DNA from 3 places in the Dryocola baronae genome. Region 2 is predicted to be linked to each of the others. Evidence: predicted binding sites of a transcription regulator. Region 2 holds the regulator's gene; each other region holds the start of a gene.

Region 1 (4,263 bases), 2.4 Mb from region 2:
TCACCGCGGCTATCGCCACCTTTGAAAAAGACTGGCAGGGCGCGTTTGGGTCTTTGACGCTGTAGGATGTTGAACGTCGGGTGGCGCTTCGCTTACCCGACCTACGATTGATTTGGTGATTGTAGGGTGGATAAGCGAATGCGCCATCCACCGGTTTTGCCGCGCTGGAATTAAATCTCCCACGGCGATTTTTTCAAATCGCTGCCGCCCGGCTCCTCGCCGCTCGCAATCTTCAGCAGTTCCGCTTTCAAAATCTCAAGGTTATTGATCGCCGAGTCGCGATCGCCGCCGACCAGAATATCCAGTACCGTATCGATACGTTTAGCAAGCTGCTGCGGGTCCACTGATGGCATGGTGCATCCTGTTGTTGTGCAAAAATGTCCTGCCAGAATAATGCAATTTCCCCGCATTTCATCAACAGATTATTGCGCCGCTTAGAAATATTTCTTCTTAACAAACTAGCTGCGCGCGTGGGCCACCGGCACGTCCGTAATTCTTGTCGTCCACGCGGGCGAAAGCAGGGCGCGCTTCATCTGCCACTCCTGCTGAATCCCCTGGCCTGCGAACCACAGCTTGCCTTTGCCTTCCTGATTAACCTTGTCCACCAGCAGCATCAGAGCATCGCTGTTTACCCGCGGCGCGTAGTCGTCGAATAAATTCAGCTGCGCGACGCCCTGGCTGTAAAAGTCCCCCAGCATCACGCCCGCTTTTTGATAGCGCGGCCCCTGCTTCCAGATTTCATCCAGGCAGCGGGTGGCGGCGGCCATAATGTCCCGCGTATCCTGCGTTGGCGTTAAAAGGCGGGTGCCATGGCTGTTGCCGTAATAGGGCTCGTGCAGATCGAACGGGCTGCTTTTGATAAACGCGGAAACGTAGCAGCAGTACTGATGCTGGCCGCGCAGCTTTTCGGCGGCCCGGGCGGCATAGTTGCAGACGGCTTCGCGCACCGACTCATAATCCTGCACGCGGGTGCCAAACGAGCGCGAGCTGATAATCTCCTGCTTCACCGGAATAAACTCTTCAAAGGCGAGGCAGGATTCCCCGCGCAGCTCGCGCACGGTGCGCTCCATCACCACGCTAAAGTGTTTGCGAATAAACCGTAAATCGGTCTCGGCGAGCTGCAAAACTTTCTCGATGCCCATCGCATTCAGCTTCTTGCCGATGCGCCGCCCCACGCCCCAAACCTCGCTGACCGGCATCAGCGCCATCAGCTTGCGCTGCCTTTCTGGGCTGGATAAATCGACCACGCCCCCGGTTTGCGTCCACATCTTTGCTGCATGGTTCGCAAGCTTAGCCAACGTTTTTGTCGGGGCGATGCCCACGCCAACCGTCAGCCGCGTGCGCTTATAAACGGTTTTGCGGATCTCGCGCCCAAACGCGTCCAGATCGCGAATGCCGGTCACATCGGCAAAAGCCTCGTCGATGCTGTAAACCTCCACGCGCGGGCAAATCTCCTCCAGCGTATCCATCACCCGGTGGCTCATATCGCCATACAGCGCGTAGTTGCTGCTGAAGGTGACCACGTTATGCTTTTTAAAAATCTCCCGCTGCTTGAAGTACGGCGCGCCCATCACGATATTCAGACGCTTTGCCTCGGCGGAACGGGCGATCACACAGCCGTCGTTATTGGAAAGCACCACCACGGGCTTCCCTTCAAGCGTGGGGTCCCAGGCCAGCTCGCAGCTGGCGTAGAAGCTGTTGACGTCAACGAGAGCAAACATTGCGGCGAAAGGTATTAATGACGGTGGTAACCACGCCGACGATGCGCGTATCGTCCTCGTCGGTTAGAGGGATGGCGGGGTAGTCCGGGTTTTCGGCCCGCAGGCGCGGAACGGGGCGCAGTTCGAGGCGTTTTACGGTGAACTCGCCGTTAAGGCTGGCGACGACGATATCGTGGTGGTCGGCCCGCAGGCTGCTGTCGACCAGCAGCAACGATCCGTCGAGGATCCCGGCATCGCGCATGGATTCCCCCGAAACGCGCAGCACATAGGTCGCCGAGGGATGGGAAATCAGGTGTTTGACGAGGTTAATTCCCTCGTCCATATAATCCGCAGCCGGGCTGGGGAAGCCGGCAGAAATACGCTCCAGATACAGCGGAAGGCTGGGCGAGTGCGGGCTGGCATCAATTCTGTACAACATCATTGTCGTTTTCTCATTGGTACTGTTTATATATACAGTATCGCCGAGTGGCAGGCATGATCAAGCCGCTTGCAGGAAGATTCTTAGAAGAGATTGAGATGTGGGGAATTTTAGTTACCGCGGCTAGCCGTACTCCCAGTAAAGCGGCGAGCCGTAAACCTCCACGAAATAGTCGATAACCGTGCGCACGTTCAGCGGCGGGTGGCGCGTATTCGGGTAGATCGCGGCGATAGGCTGCGGCTCGGTTTTTATGGCGGCCTCATAGCCCGGCAGCAGCCGGACCAGCTCGCCTTTCTTCAGGCAGTCGCCAATCAGCCAGTCCGGGAACAACACCATGCCCATGCCGCCCAGGGCGGCGGTAAGCAGCGTCTCGGCGTTGTTAGAGGTAAGCAGCGCCGCCACCGGATAGTGCACCCAGCTCTTACCCGGCAGCCGAAACAGCCAGCGGTTGGCACCGGAAGATCCGCGATAAACCAGGCACTTATGTTTGCCGAAGTCTGCGGGTGCGGCAGGCGAGCCGTGTTTGCGCACGTACTCCGGCGAGGCGGCAAGGTGATAACGCTGGGTGCCAAAAATGCGCGCGTGGAAGCTGGAATCCGTCAGCGCGCCGATGCGGAAAATTATATCCGTTGCGTTGCGATGCGGGTCGATAAAATCGTCGGTTTGGGTCAGTTCGATCTGCAGGCGAGGGTAACGGGACGAAAGTTCGGGCAGCCAGGGCGCAATGTGCCGTTGCCCGAAGAACACCGGCGCGTTAATTCTTATCAGGCCCACCGGCTCCACGTCCCTTTCCAGCAGCGCCTTACGCGCCTCGCCAAACTGTTCGACGATTGTCCGGGCGTAGTCGGCAAACACTCTGCCCGCCTCGGTGGGGATCACCGCGCGCGTATTGCGATAAAACAGCTGCTGGCCGAGCGAATCTTCCAGCTGCAGGATCACGCGCGAAACCATTGAGGCGGAAACCCCTTCACGGCGCGCCACGGCGGAAAAACTCTGCTCGTCAAAGACGCCAATGAAAAAATGCAACGCCCTGAAATTGATAGTATTGGGATCGGTCATTATCACGAATTCTGCAAAGGTGTTTCCTGAATTATACCGTTTTTCATTATTACCCGCTGCTCTATCATCCTCCGCCTGGCTTACCGGAGAACGTTTTTATGCGGCTTTTATTGATATTGCTCGTCGTGGCAGGCGGGATGGGGCTGTCCGTTGAGGCGGGGCTGCTCGGCCCGCTGGGCGGCGAGGTAGGGGATTTATGGGCGACGTTCAGCATCTTTGGCGTAGGGGCGGCGCTCACGTTTCTGCTGATGCTGTTTTTCAGCCCGCGCAACAGCCCGTCGTTTTTTGCGCAGCCTTCCTGGCAGCTGCTCGGCGGCGTGCTTGGCCCGCTTTACGTCATCATTCTGACGGTTGCCGTTCCCGGCATCGGCATCGCGATGACCATGATAGGCATTCTGGCAGGGCAGGTTTTCAAAAGCCTGGTGATTGACCACTACGGGCTGTTTGGTACCGCGCATCGAAAAATAGACGTCAGGCGCATTATCGCGCTGATTTTTATCGTGATTGCGCTGGTTCTTGTGGCAAAAGGCTGAGGTAAAAATGGCTATTTTCTTGATTATACTGGCGGTAATGGGCGGCGCGTTTCTGAGCATCCAGGCGGCAATTAACGGCCAGCTTGGCAGCAAAGTGGGCGTATTTAAAAGCGCGTTTCTGACCTTCTCGGTAGGCGCGTTAATTACCGCGCTGCTGATCTTCTTTTTCGAGCCGAAGCACGCGGTCACGCTGCTGGACGTGCCGAAATGGCAGCTGCTCGGCGCGTTTTGCGGCGTGCCCTACATCGTTATTATGGTGCTGGCGGTGCAGCGTATTGGCACTGCGGTTGCGACCGTCGCCGTTATCTTCGGCCAACTGGCGATGAGCATGCTGATTGACCACTTTGGCTGGCTGGGTAACGAGGCCATCCACTTTTCCGCCACCCGCCTCGGCGCGGTAATCTGCCTGGGCATCGCGCTGTTTTTCATCTACTCAAGCAGCAAGCCGAAAGCGGCCTGATGCCGCACTCCCCCGATGAATATCCGCTTGCTACGCGGCAGCATTGGGGGAACACTAGAGGTCTTTGTACCC
Region 2 (4,263 bases):
TGACTTTCAGCTGCAAACCAGGTATCGTGCCGCCAGTGGCGACGCCAAATCCAGCCGAGAGACAGTCCACGCAGTGCAAGAAATACCGCAATTGACAGCCACAGGCCGTGGTTACCAAGCCATGGCACGCTCAGTAACGACAGGCCAAAGCCCAATGCCGCAATCGCCATACTGTTGCGCATCTCGGCACCGCGCGTTGCGCCAATAAACATGCCGTCGAGCAGATAGCACCACACCCCCACCACCGGCAGGACAATTTGCCAGTGCAGATAGCGGTCCGCCTGCTGCTGTAGCTCCGGCAGTGACGTAAGCATGGCGACAATGTTTTCACCAAACAGCGCGTACACAACCGCGAAGCTCAGGGCGACAATACCCGCCTGGCGGCAGGCCGCCCGCCATACGTCAAGCAGCTGGCCGCCGTTACGTGCGCCATAGGCCTGCCCTGAATGCGCCTCCACGGCGTAGGCAAAGCCGTCCAGCGCGTAGGCGGTAAACGTCAGCAGCGTCATGAGCACGGCGTTGACCGCCACCACTTCGCTGCCCAGACGCGCGCCCAGAATCGTCACCGAGGCGAAGCAGATTTGCAGCAGCAGCGAGCGCAGCATGATGTCCCTGTTTAACGCCAGCAGACGGCGGACATTCCCCCGCCAGGCATTTTTTAGCATCGTAAAGTCGATGCCGCGCATGCCCAGCACCTTTTTCACCATCAGCAGGCCGATGATAAAGGTAGCGTATTCCGCAACCACCGTTGCCAGCGCCGCGCCCTGCACATTCATATGCAGGCCCATCACCAGCCAGAGATCGAGCACGATGTTCAGCACGTTGCCGACCACCAGCAGGATCACCGGGGCGCGGGCATACTGCACGCCGAGCAGCCAGCCAAGCAGCACGAGGTTTGCTAAAGAAGCGGGGGCGCTTAGCCAACGGATTTCGAGGAAGCGCCGAGCCTGCTCTAGCACCTGCTCGTTCCCACCGACGATATTTAAGGCAAGCGTAATCAGCGGGTAGCGCAGCGCGACGATAGCGATACCGGCGACCAGCGCCAGCAGCAAAGGTTGAACCAACGCGCGGGCCAGCGCCGCCGGGTTGTTCGCGCCAAAGGCCTGGGCCGTTAAGCCCGTGGTGCTCATGCGCAGAAAGAGCAGCAGCATAAAGAGGAAGCTGGTTGCCGTTGCGCCAATCGCCACGCCGCCGAGATAAACGGGGCTGTCCAGATGACCAATAACGGCGGTATCGACCAGGCCCAGCAGGGGCACGGTGATATTGGAGAAAATCATCGGTAACGCGAGGCGCCAGAGCGCTTTATCCGTCGTCGAGAAGAAACGCATGGGGGGTTCCAGGACGAGTAAAAGACACGAAGTTTGACGGTGATGCGCGGCGGGCGCGCATCACCTAGTGCGAGGGCACGTAATCGGGACTACAGCCAGTCGCCGTTGCGGATCACGCCGACGGCCAGGCCTTCAATGCTGAAGTTCTGCTCGCGGAGATCGACGATGATAGGTTCGAACTCGCTGTTTTCCGGCAGCAGCTGCACGGTATTGCCCTGTTGCTTAAGACGTTTGACGGTCACTTCGTCGTCGATACGCGCCACAACCACCTGGCCGTTACGCACGTCCTGAGTTTTGTGTACCGCCAGCAGGTCGCCGTCGAGAATACCGATGTCTTTCATGGACATGCCGCTTACGCGCAGCAGGAAGTCTGCATTAGGCTTAAACAGGGACGGGTCAACGTCGTAATGGCCTTCTATGTGCTGCTGCGCCAGCAGCGGCTCACCGGCGGCAACGCGGCCAATCAGAGGAATGCCGGTCACTTCTTCAACCAGCAGGCGGATGCCGCGTGAGGCACCCGAGACAATTTCGATTACGCCCTTACGAGCCAGCGCCTTAAGGTGCTCTTCTGCAGCGTTTGGAGAACGGAACCCCAGACGTTGAGCAATTTCGGCACGCGTAGGTGGCATGCCGGTCTGGTTGATATGATCCCTAATGAGATCAAACACCTCTTGCTGCCTGGTAGTTAAAGCTTTCATTCCGCCCCCTGGGTGTTTATACAGTTATGCTGTGAGTATATACAGTCAAAGGCGAATTTGAAACCACAAATTGAGCAAAAAACCAGGCACTTATCGCAATCTGGAAAGCCTCTCGCAAATTAGCGCATATGCTGCCACAGCAGCGTGACCCAGGTGACAACTGCGAGGATAATAGCGATCAATACGGCGGCGGAACCCATATCCTTCGCCCGGCCTGAAAGCTCGTGGTAATCCGTGCCCACGCGGTCGACCAGCGCTTCGATGGCGCTGTTGAGAATTTCAACAATCATAACCAGCACAACGGAGCCGATAAGCAGAATGCGGGTAATAGGGTCAACGTCCAGCCAGCAGGCAATGGCGATAGCGATAACCGCGGCAACCCCTTCCTGGCGGAAGGCGGCTTCGTTTATCCAGGCGGCGCGCAGGCCCTTCCAGGAATAGCCCGCGGCTTTGATAATACGAGTGAACCCAGTGGTGTTATTCGCCATTTTTGGAAACCTTTTTAAAATAAAAGCGTCAATGCTTATCAGTGCCCACCTTCTTCAGGTTTCTGCCATGGAAACGGCAACCAGGAGGATGGTGGGTAAAATCGCAACGCCACAGAAATCTTATGCAGTTTCTGATATTCTTGCGGCGAATTTGCATTATTAACCTGAGGCTTTACATCGTTTATGTCAGGCTGGCCAAGAATCTACTACAAATTACTTAATTTACCATTAGGCGTCCTGGTAAAAAGCAAGTCCATACCGGCTGATCCACAAGCCGAACTGGGCCTGGATACAACTCGCCCAATTATGTACGTTCTGCCTTATAACTCTAAGGCAGACTTGTTGACGCTACGCGCGCAATGCCTCGCACATGATTTACCCGACCCGCTGGAACCGCTTGAAATCGACGGAGCGGTTTTGCCGCGCTATGTCTTTATTCACGGTGGCCCGCGCGTCTTCACTTATTACACGCCGAAAGAAGAGTCAATTAAGCTCTTCCACGACTATCTTGATCTGCACCGCAATAACCCGAATCTGGACGTTCAGATGGTGCCGGTATCGGTGATGTTTGGCCGTTCGCCGGGCCGTGAGAAAGGCGAAATCAACCCGCCGTTAAAAATGCTCAACGGCGTTCAGAAATTCTTCGCGGTTTCCTGGCTTGGTCGCGATAGCTTTGTGCGTTTCTCCGCGCCGGTCTCTCTGCGCCAGATGGCAACCGACCACGGCACGGATAAAAAAATCGCCCAAAAACTGGCTCGCGTAGCGCGCATGCACTTTGCTCGCCAGCGTTTAGCCACCGTCGGGCCGCGCCTGCCGGTGCGTCAGGATTTGTTTAATAAACTGCTGGCATCAAAAGCAATCGCGCGAGCGGTCGAAGATGAAGCGCGCAGTAAGAAAATCTCCCACGAGAAGGCCCAGCAAAACGCGGTCGCGCTTATGGAAGAGATTGCGGCGAACTTCTCGTATGAAGCCGTGCGCCTGACCGACCGCGTGCTGGGCCTGACGTGGAACCGCCTGTATCAGGGCATCAACGTTCACAACGCCGAGCGCGTGCGCCAGCTCGCCCACGACGGCCATGAAATCGTGTATGTGCCCTGCCACCGCAGCCACATGGACTACATGCTGCTGTCGTATGTGCTTTATCACCAGGGGCTGGTGCCTCCGCACATCGCGGCGGGCATCAACCTGAACTTCTGGCCGGCTGGCCCGATTTTCCGCCGCCTGGGCGCGTTCTTTATTCGTCGTACCTTTAAGGGCAGCAAGCTGTACTCCACCGTGTTCCGCGAATATCTCGGCGAGCTGTTTAGCCGTGGCTATTCGGTGGAATACTTCGTGGAAGGGGGCCGTTCGCGGACCGGCCGCCTGCTTGACCCGAAAACCGGCACGCTGTCGATGACGATTCAGGCCATGCTGCGCGGCGGTACCCGCCCTATTACGCTGGTGCCGATTTACATCGGTTACGAACACGTGATGGAAGTGGGCACCTACGCCAAGGAACTGCGCGGCGCGACGAAAGAGAAAGAAGGCTTTATGTCGATGCTGCGCGGCCTGAGCAAGCTGCGTAATCTGGGCCAGGGCTACGTTAACTTCGGCGAACCTATGCCGCTGATGACCTTCCTGAACCAGCGCGTGCCGGAATGGCGCGACTCAATCGATCCGATCGAAGCGGTGCGCCCGGCGTGGTTAACGCCAACGGTGAACGAAATCGCCGCCGAGCTGATGGTGCGCATTAACAACGCAGGGGCGGCC
Region 3 (4,263 bases), 1.7 Mb from region 2:
GGTGTGCCGCCAGACCTGATAAGGCAGCAGCGTTTTCGGGTGCTTGCGCACGTAGTAAAGCGTGGTGGAATCGTTCGCCCAGACGAAGCTGGTTGAAACATTGCTGAGCACCTCCGGATACCAGTTTCCAGTTTCCAGGTTGCGAAAGCGCAGCCCGTACTGGCGGCGGGAAAGGTAATCTTCCGCCAGCGCCATGATCGTGTTGTCGAGGGTTATCGCCATGCCGCCCATGGTGTAAAACTCGCTGTGCGCCGCCCGCCGGTTTGCGTCAAGCAGGGTTTCCCACGCGTCCCACTCTTCCAGCACCACCGACTGGCGCTGATAAATAGCGTACTCGTTCCCCGCCTCGTAAACCTGCCGGTAGCGGTAGCCGTTCTGGGTGTAGGGCGCTGAAACGTCGTGCTGCGGAATGCGGTCGACCATCTCTTTTAACAGGCGCTCCTGCAAAGCCTGCTGGCTGGACATGATCCGCTGGCCGTACTCGTTCTCTTCGTGCAGATAGCCGAGCACGTCCGGGTTCTCGCGGTCGTCGTCCCGCAGCCAGTAGTAGTTGTCGATTCTTGTGTCACCGTGCTGTTGCAGGGTGTGGGGGATCTTTTGCGCTTTAGGTGGCATATCGTTATTCGTTTTGAGTTAACACCCTGTAAGGGTGGCAAATTCAGGCAGGCTTGCAAGCGAAACGGGGGTATTTGCGGAAAAAGCCGGGGTTAACCCGGCAGGCTTAGCTTCTGCTGTTTAATGTCCTGTTCGATGCCTTCGCGCACATCCTGCGGGATTTTCAGCTCGTCGCCTAAGGCGTTGAGATAGCTGCGTTCCATAAAGTGATCGACGTCGATGGCGGCACAGCTCAGGAAGTACAGCTCGAGGGCCTCTTCCTCATTTTTGACGTCCGCCGCAAGGCGTTTTGGATCCAGCGGCTGGTCGATAGCTTCCTGAATCAGCGTGCGGCCCGGCCCTTCAATGCCCGCATCGCGCAGCTGTTGTTCGATGGCCTGACGCTCTTTATCGTCGATGTGCCCATCGCTTTTTGCGGCAAAGACCAGCGCCATGATCAGGCGGCGGCTGCGCACGTCTATCGGCGACTGCTGCTGCCCAAACTGCGGTTCATCCTGATGAGTCTGGCGGATGCGGTCTTTGTATTTGTTCCATAGCACGCTTCCCGCGACCGCGCCGCCACCGACCAGCAGCGCGCCGGTACCGTATTTGGTCAGCAGCTTACGCGATGATTTGTTCGCCAGCAGCAGGCCCGCAAGGCCGCCTAACGCGCCCGGCACCAGCAGTTTGCTGAGGCCCTGCTCGCTCCCGGATGGTGCGTTTTGTTGAGTTGACTGCGGGCTGGATTGACCAACCTGTCCCAGCATGGACTGAATCTGTTGTAACCAATTACTCATGAGAGGCACCCTTTTTTGCAGATAGCTTGAGTTTGCACATAACCTGAAGAGAGTATGCGAAGGGGTGTCAAGAAGTGTCTGAGCGGGCTAAAGATGCGAAAATAAAGGAATAGTGTCGGGCGCGTGAGGCAGCCCGACAGGGGTATGGTTATGCAGCTTTGGTGCGTTTACGCGCCGGGTGTTCAGCGAGGTTATCTGCGGCTTGCGCATCACCCTCTTCCGCTGCGGGCTGTTGCGCTTCGATTTCCGGCAGCTTGCCGCTTCTCAGCACCGTGGAAAGCACGTCTTTGTTTTCTGCCAGCCACATCGCTAACACATCGCTCTGCCCTTCTTCGAAGGTAACAGGGCTTTGCGTGAGCCAGTCGCCCAGCACTTCCGCCAGGTCGAGCATTTTGTCATAAGCATCAGCATCTTTTTTACTGGCAAAAGACATTTTTTCCTGCCCCTCTCGCACTACAACGTATTTGATTTCAACCGCCATTTTGCAGCTCCGATTAACTGTGTATTTATACAGTATAGTTATATTATCCTGCCCGTGCAAGCCGTAAAGGCGCTGCGTACGCAAACGTTTTCGTATATACTGCGGCCGTTTATTTTATCACAACGGGTAAGCAGATTATGTCAATGTTGGGAACGGCCCTGCGTCCAGCGGCCACGCGCGTTATGCTGTTAGGTTCAGGTGAATTAGGCAAAGAGGTGGCGATTGAATGCCAGCGTTTAGGGCTGGAAGTCATCGCGGTTGACCGCTACGCGGATGCCCCGGCGATGCACGTGGCGCACCGCAGCCACGTTATCAATATGCTTGATGCGGCTGAACTGAAGGCGCTGGTGCTCGCCGAACAACCCCACTTTATCGTTCCTGAAATTGAAGCGATTGCCACCGACATGCTCATTGAGCTTGAGCAGCAGGGACAGCGCGTTGTGCCCTGCGCCCGCGCCACAAAACTCACCATGAACCGCGAGGGCATTCGCCGCCTGGCGGCCGAAGAGCTGGCGCTGCCCACGTCAAGCTACCGTTTCGCGGATACCGAATCCGGCTTCCGGCAGGCGGTCGACGAGATTGGCCTGCCGTGTATCATCAAGCCGGTGATGAGCTCTTCGGGCAAAGGACAAAGCTTTGTCCGCACCCGCGAACAGCTGGCAAAAGCCTGGGATTACGCCCAGCAGGGCGGCCGCGCGGGCAAGGGTAAAGTTATCGTCGAAGGGGTGGTGAAATTCGATTTTGAAATCACCCTGCTTACCGTCAGCGCCGTTGACGGCGTGCATTTCTGCGACCCGATTGGCCACCGTCAGGAAGACGGCGACTACCGCGAATCCTGGCAGCCGCAGCAGATGAGCGATAAAGCCCTCGCCCGCGCGCAGGAGATCGCACAGAAGGTTGTCGTCGCGCTGGGCGGCTACGGCCTGTTTGGCGTCGAGCTGTTTGTCTGCGGCGACGATGTCATTTTCAGCGAAGTCTCCCCTCGCCCGCACGATACCGGTATGGTTACGCTTATCTCACAGGATCTTTCAGAGTTCGCGCTGCACGTTCGCGCGTTTCTTGGCCTGCCCGTTGGCGGCATTCGTCAGTATGGCCCGGCGGCTTCGGCCGTTATTTTGCCGGAGCTTGCAAGCAGTAACGTGAAGTACGGCAACCTGTCCGCGGCGCTCGGCGCGGGCGTTCAGGTGCGTCTGTTCGGCAAGCCGGAAATTAGCGGTAAGCGTCGCATGGGCGTTGCGCTGGCAACCGGGAGCGACATTGAAAATGCCGTGGATCGCGCGGTTAAGGCGGCGGCTGCGGTGCAGATCGAAGGTTAAAAAAAACCTCTCCGCAAGGGAGAGGTTTTGGCGGATGGCGATTGCTCATCCGCCCTGCGCAAAAGCGGGTGTGGTTACGCCTTTGCGCCTTCCACCGCTTCGCGAGCAAGTTTGGTGATGCGGTCGTAGTCGCCCGCTTCCAGCGCGTCCGCCGGCACCAGCCAGGAACCACCGATACACAGCACGCTTTTCAGCGCCAGGTAGTCGCGGTAGTTCGCCGGAGAGATGCCGCCGGTTGGGCAGAAACGCACGTTGGCGAACGGGCCAGCAATCGCCTGCAGCGCCTTGGTGCCGCCGTTGGCTTCCGCCGGGAAGAATTTGAACTCTTTCAGACCGTAGTCCATGCCCAGCATCAGTTCAGAAACGGTGCTGATGCCTGGGATCAAAGGAATAGTGCCTTCGGTTGCGGCTTTAAGCAGCGGCTCGGTCAGGCCCGGGCTGATGGCAAACTGCGCGCCCGCTTCGGTGACTTCTTTCAGCTGCTGAGGGTTCAGCACGGTACCCGCGCCGATGATGGCTTCCGGGACTTCTTTAGCGATGGCGCGGATAGCGTCCATTGCGCACGGCGTACGCAGGGTCACTTCCAGCACGCGCACGCCGCCTGCAACCAGCGCTTTAGCCATCGGCACAGCGTGTTCCAGCTTGTTCACTACGATAACAGGAACGACCGGACCCGTTTTCAGGATCTGTTCCGCGGTGGTTTTCCAGTTTTTCATCTGAGAGCCTCTTAAGCCAACTTTATAATTTGTCTACCGCTGCGGCGTTTGCCGCAGGGGTGCTTAAAATTTAATGCAGGTCGCGCCCTGTTCCGCGCCCGATAACTGCTCACGCAGCGCGCCGAAGAGTTCACGCCCGGTCCCCACGCGCTCGGCGCTGAGATCCGGATGGTAGGCGGTGCGTTTTTCAAGCTCGGCGTCATCAACCAGCAGCGTCAGTTCACCCGTCTGCCCGTTGACGCGAATCATGTCGCCATCCTGTACTTTCGCCAACAGCCCACCGTCGTAGGCTTCTGGCGTGACGTGGATAGCGGACGGTACCTTACCGGATGCGCCGGACAGGCGCCCGTCGGTTACTA

What was found. The regulator LexA, encoded in region 2, represses DNA repair genes until DNA is damaged. The targets are predictions, from matches to a motif close to TNCTGTATGTACATACAGNA.
Region 1: umuD (translesion error-prone DNA polymerase V autoproteolytic subunit) is a predicted target of LexA. The motif match lies at 2,160-2,179, and genes of this name have one in related genera.
Region 3: ACSPHG_RS09310 (YebG family protein) is a predicted target of LexA. The motif match lies at 1,888-1,907, and genes of this name have one in related genera.

Annotation. Positions count from the first base shown of each region.
Region 1 is NZ_JBINNY010000001.1:2,765,749-2,770,011, reverse strand. Features, by position in the region: gene fsa (fructose-6-phosphate aldolase) at 1-65, shown strand, start outside; gene yciZ (protein YciZ/DeoL) at 171-353, opposite strand; gene umuC (translesion error-prone DNA polymerase V subunit UmuC) at 459-1,721, opposite strand; gene umuD (translesion error-prone DNA polymerase V autoproteolytic subunit) at 1,705-2,142, opposite strand; gene ACSPHG_RS13035 (LysR family transcriptional regulator) at 2,263-3,198, opposite strand; gene ACSPHG_RS13030 (DMT family transporter) at 3,297-3,731, shown strand; gene ACSPHG_RS13025 (DMT family transporter) at 3,739-4,191, shown strand.
Region 2 is NZ_JBINNY010000001.1:334,150-338,412, reverse strand. Features, by position in the region: gene dinF (MATE family efflux transporter DinF) at 1-1,328, opposite strand, end outside; gene lexA (transcriptional repressor LexA) at 1,418-2,026, opposite strand; gene ACSPHG_RS01575 (diacylglycerol kinase) at 2,146-2,514, opposite strand; gene plsB (glycerol-3-phosphate 1-O-acyltransferase PlsB) at 2,698-4,263, shown strand, end outside.
Region 3 is NZ_JBINNY010000001.1:1,994,768-1,999,030, reverse strand. Features, by position in the region: gene ptrB (oligopeptidase B) at 1-615, opposite strand, end outside; gene ACSPHG_RS09315 (tellurite resistance TerB family protein) at 708-1,391, opposite strand; gene ACSPHG_RS09310 (YebG family protein) at 1,540-1,872, opposite strand; gene purT (formate-dependent phosphoribosylglycinamide formyltransferase) at 2,010-3,188, shown strand; gene kdgA (bifunctional 4-hydroxy-2-oxoglutarate aldolase/2-dehydro-3-deoxy-phosphogluconate aldolase) at 3,263-3,904, opposite strand; gene edd (phosphogluconate dehydratase) at 3,968-4,263, opposite strand, start outside.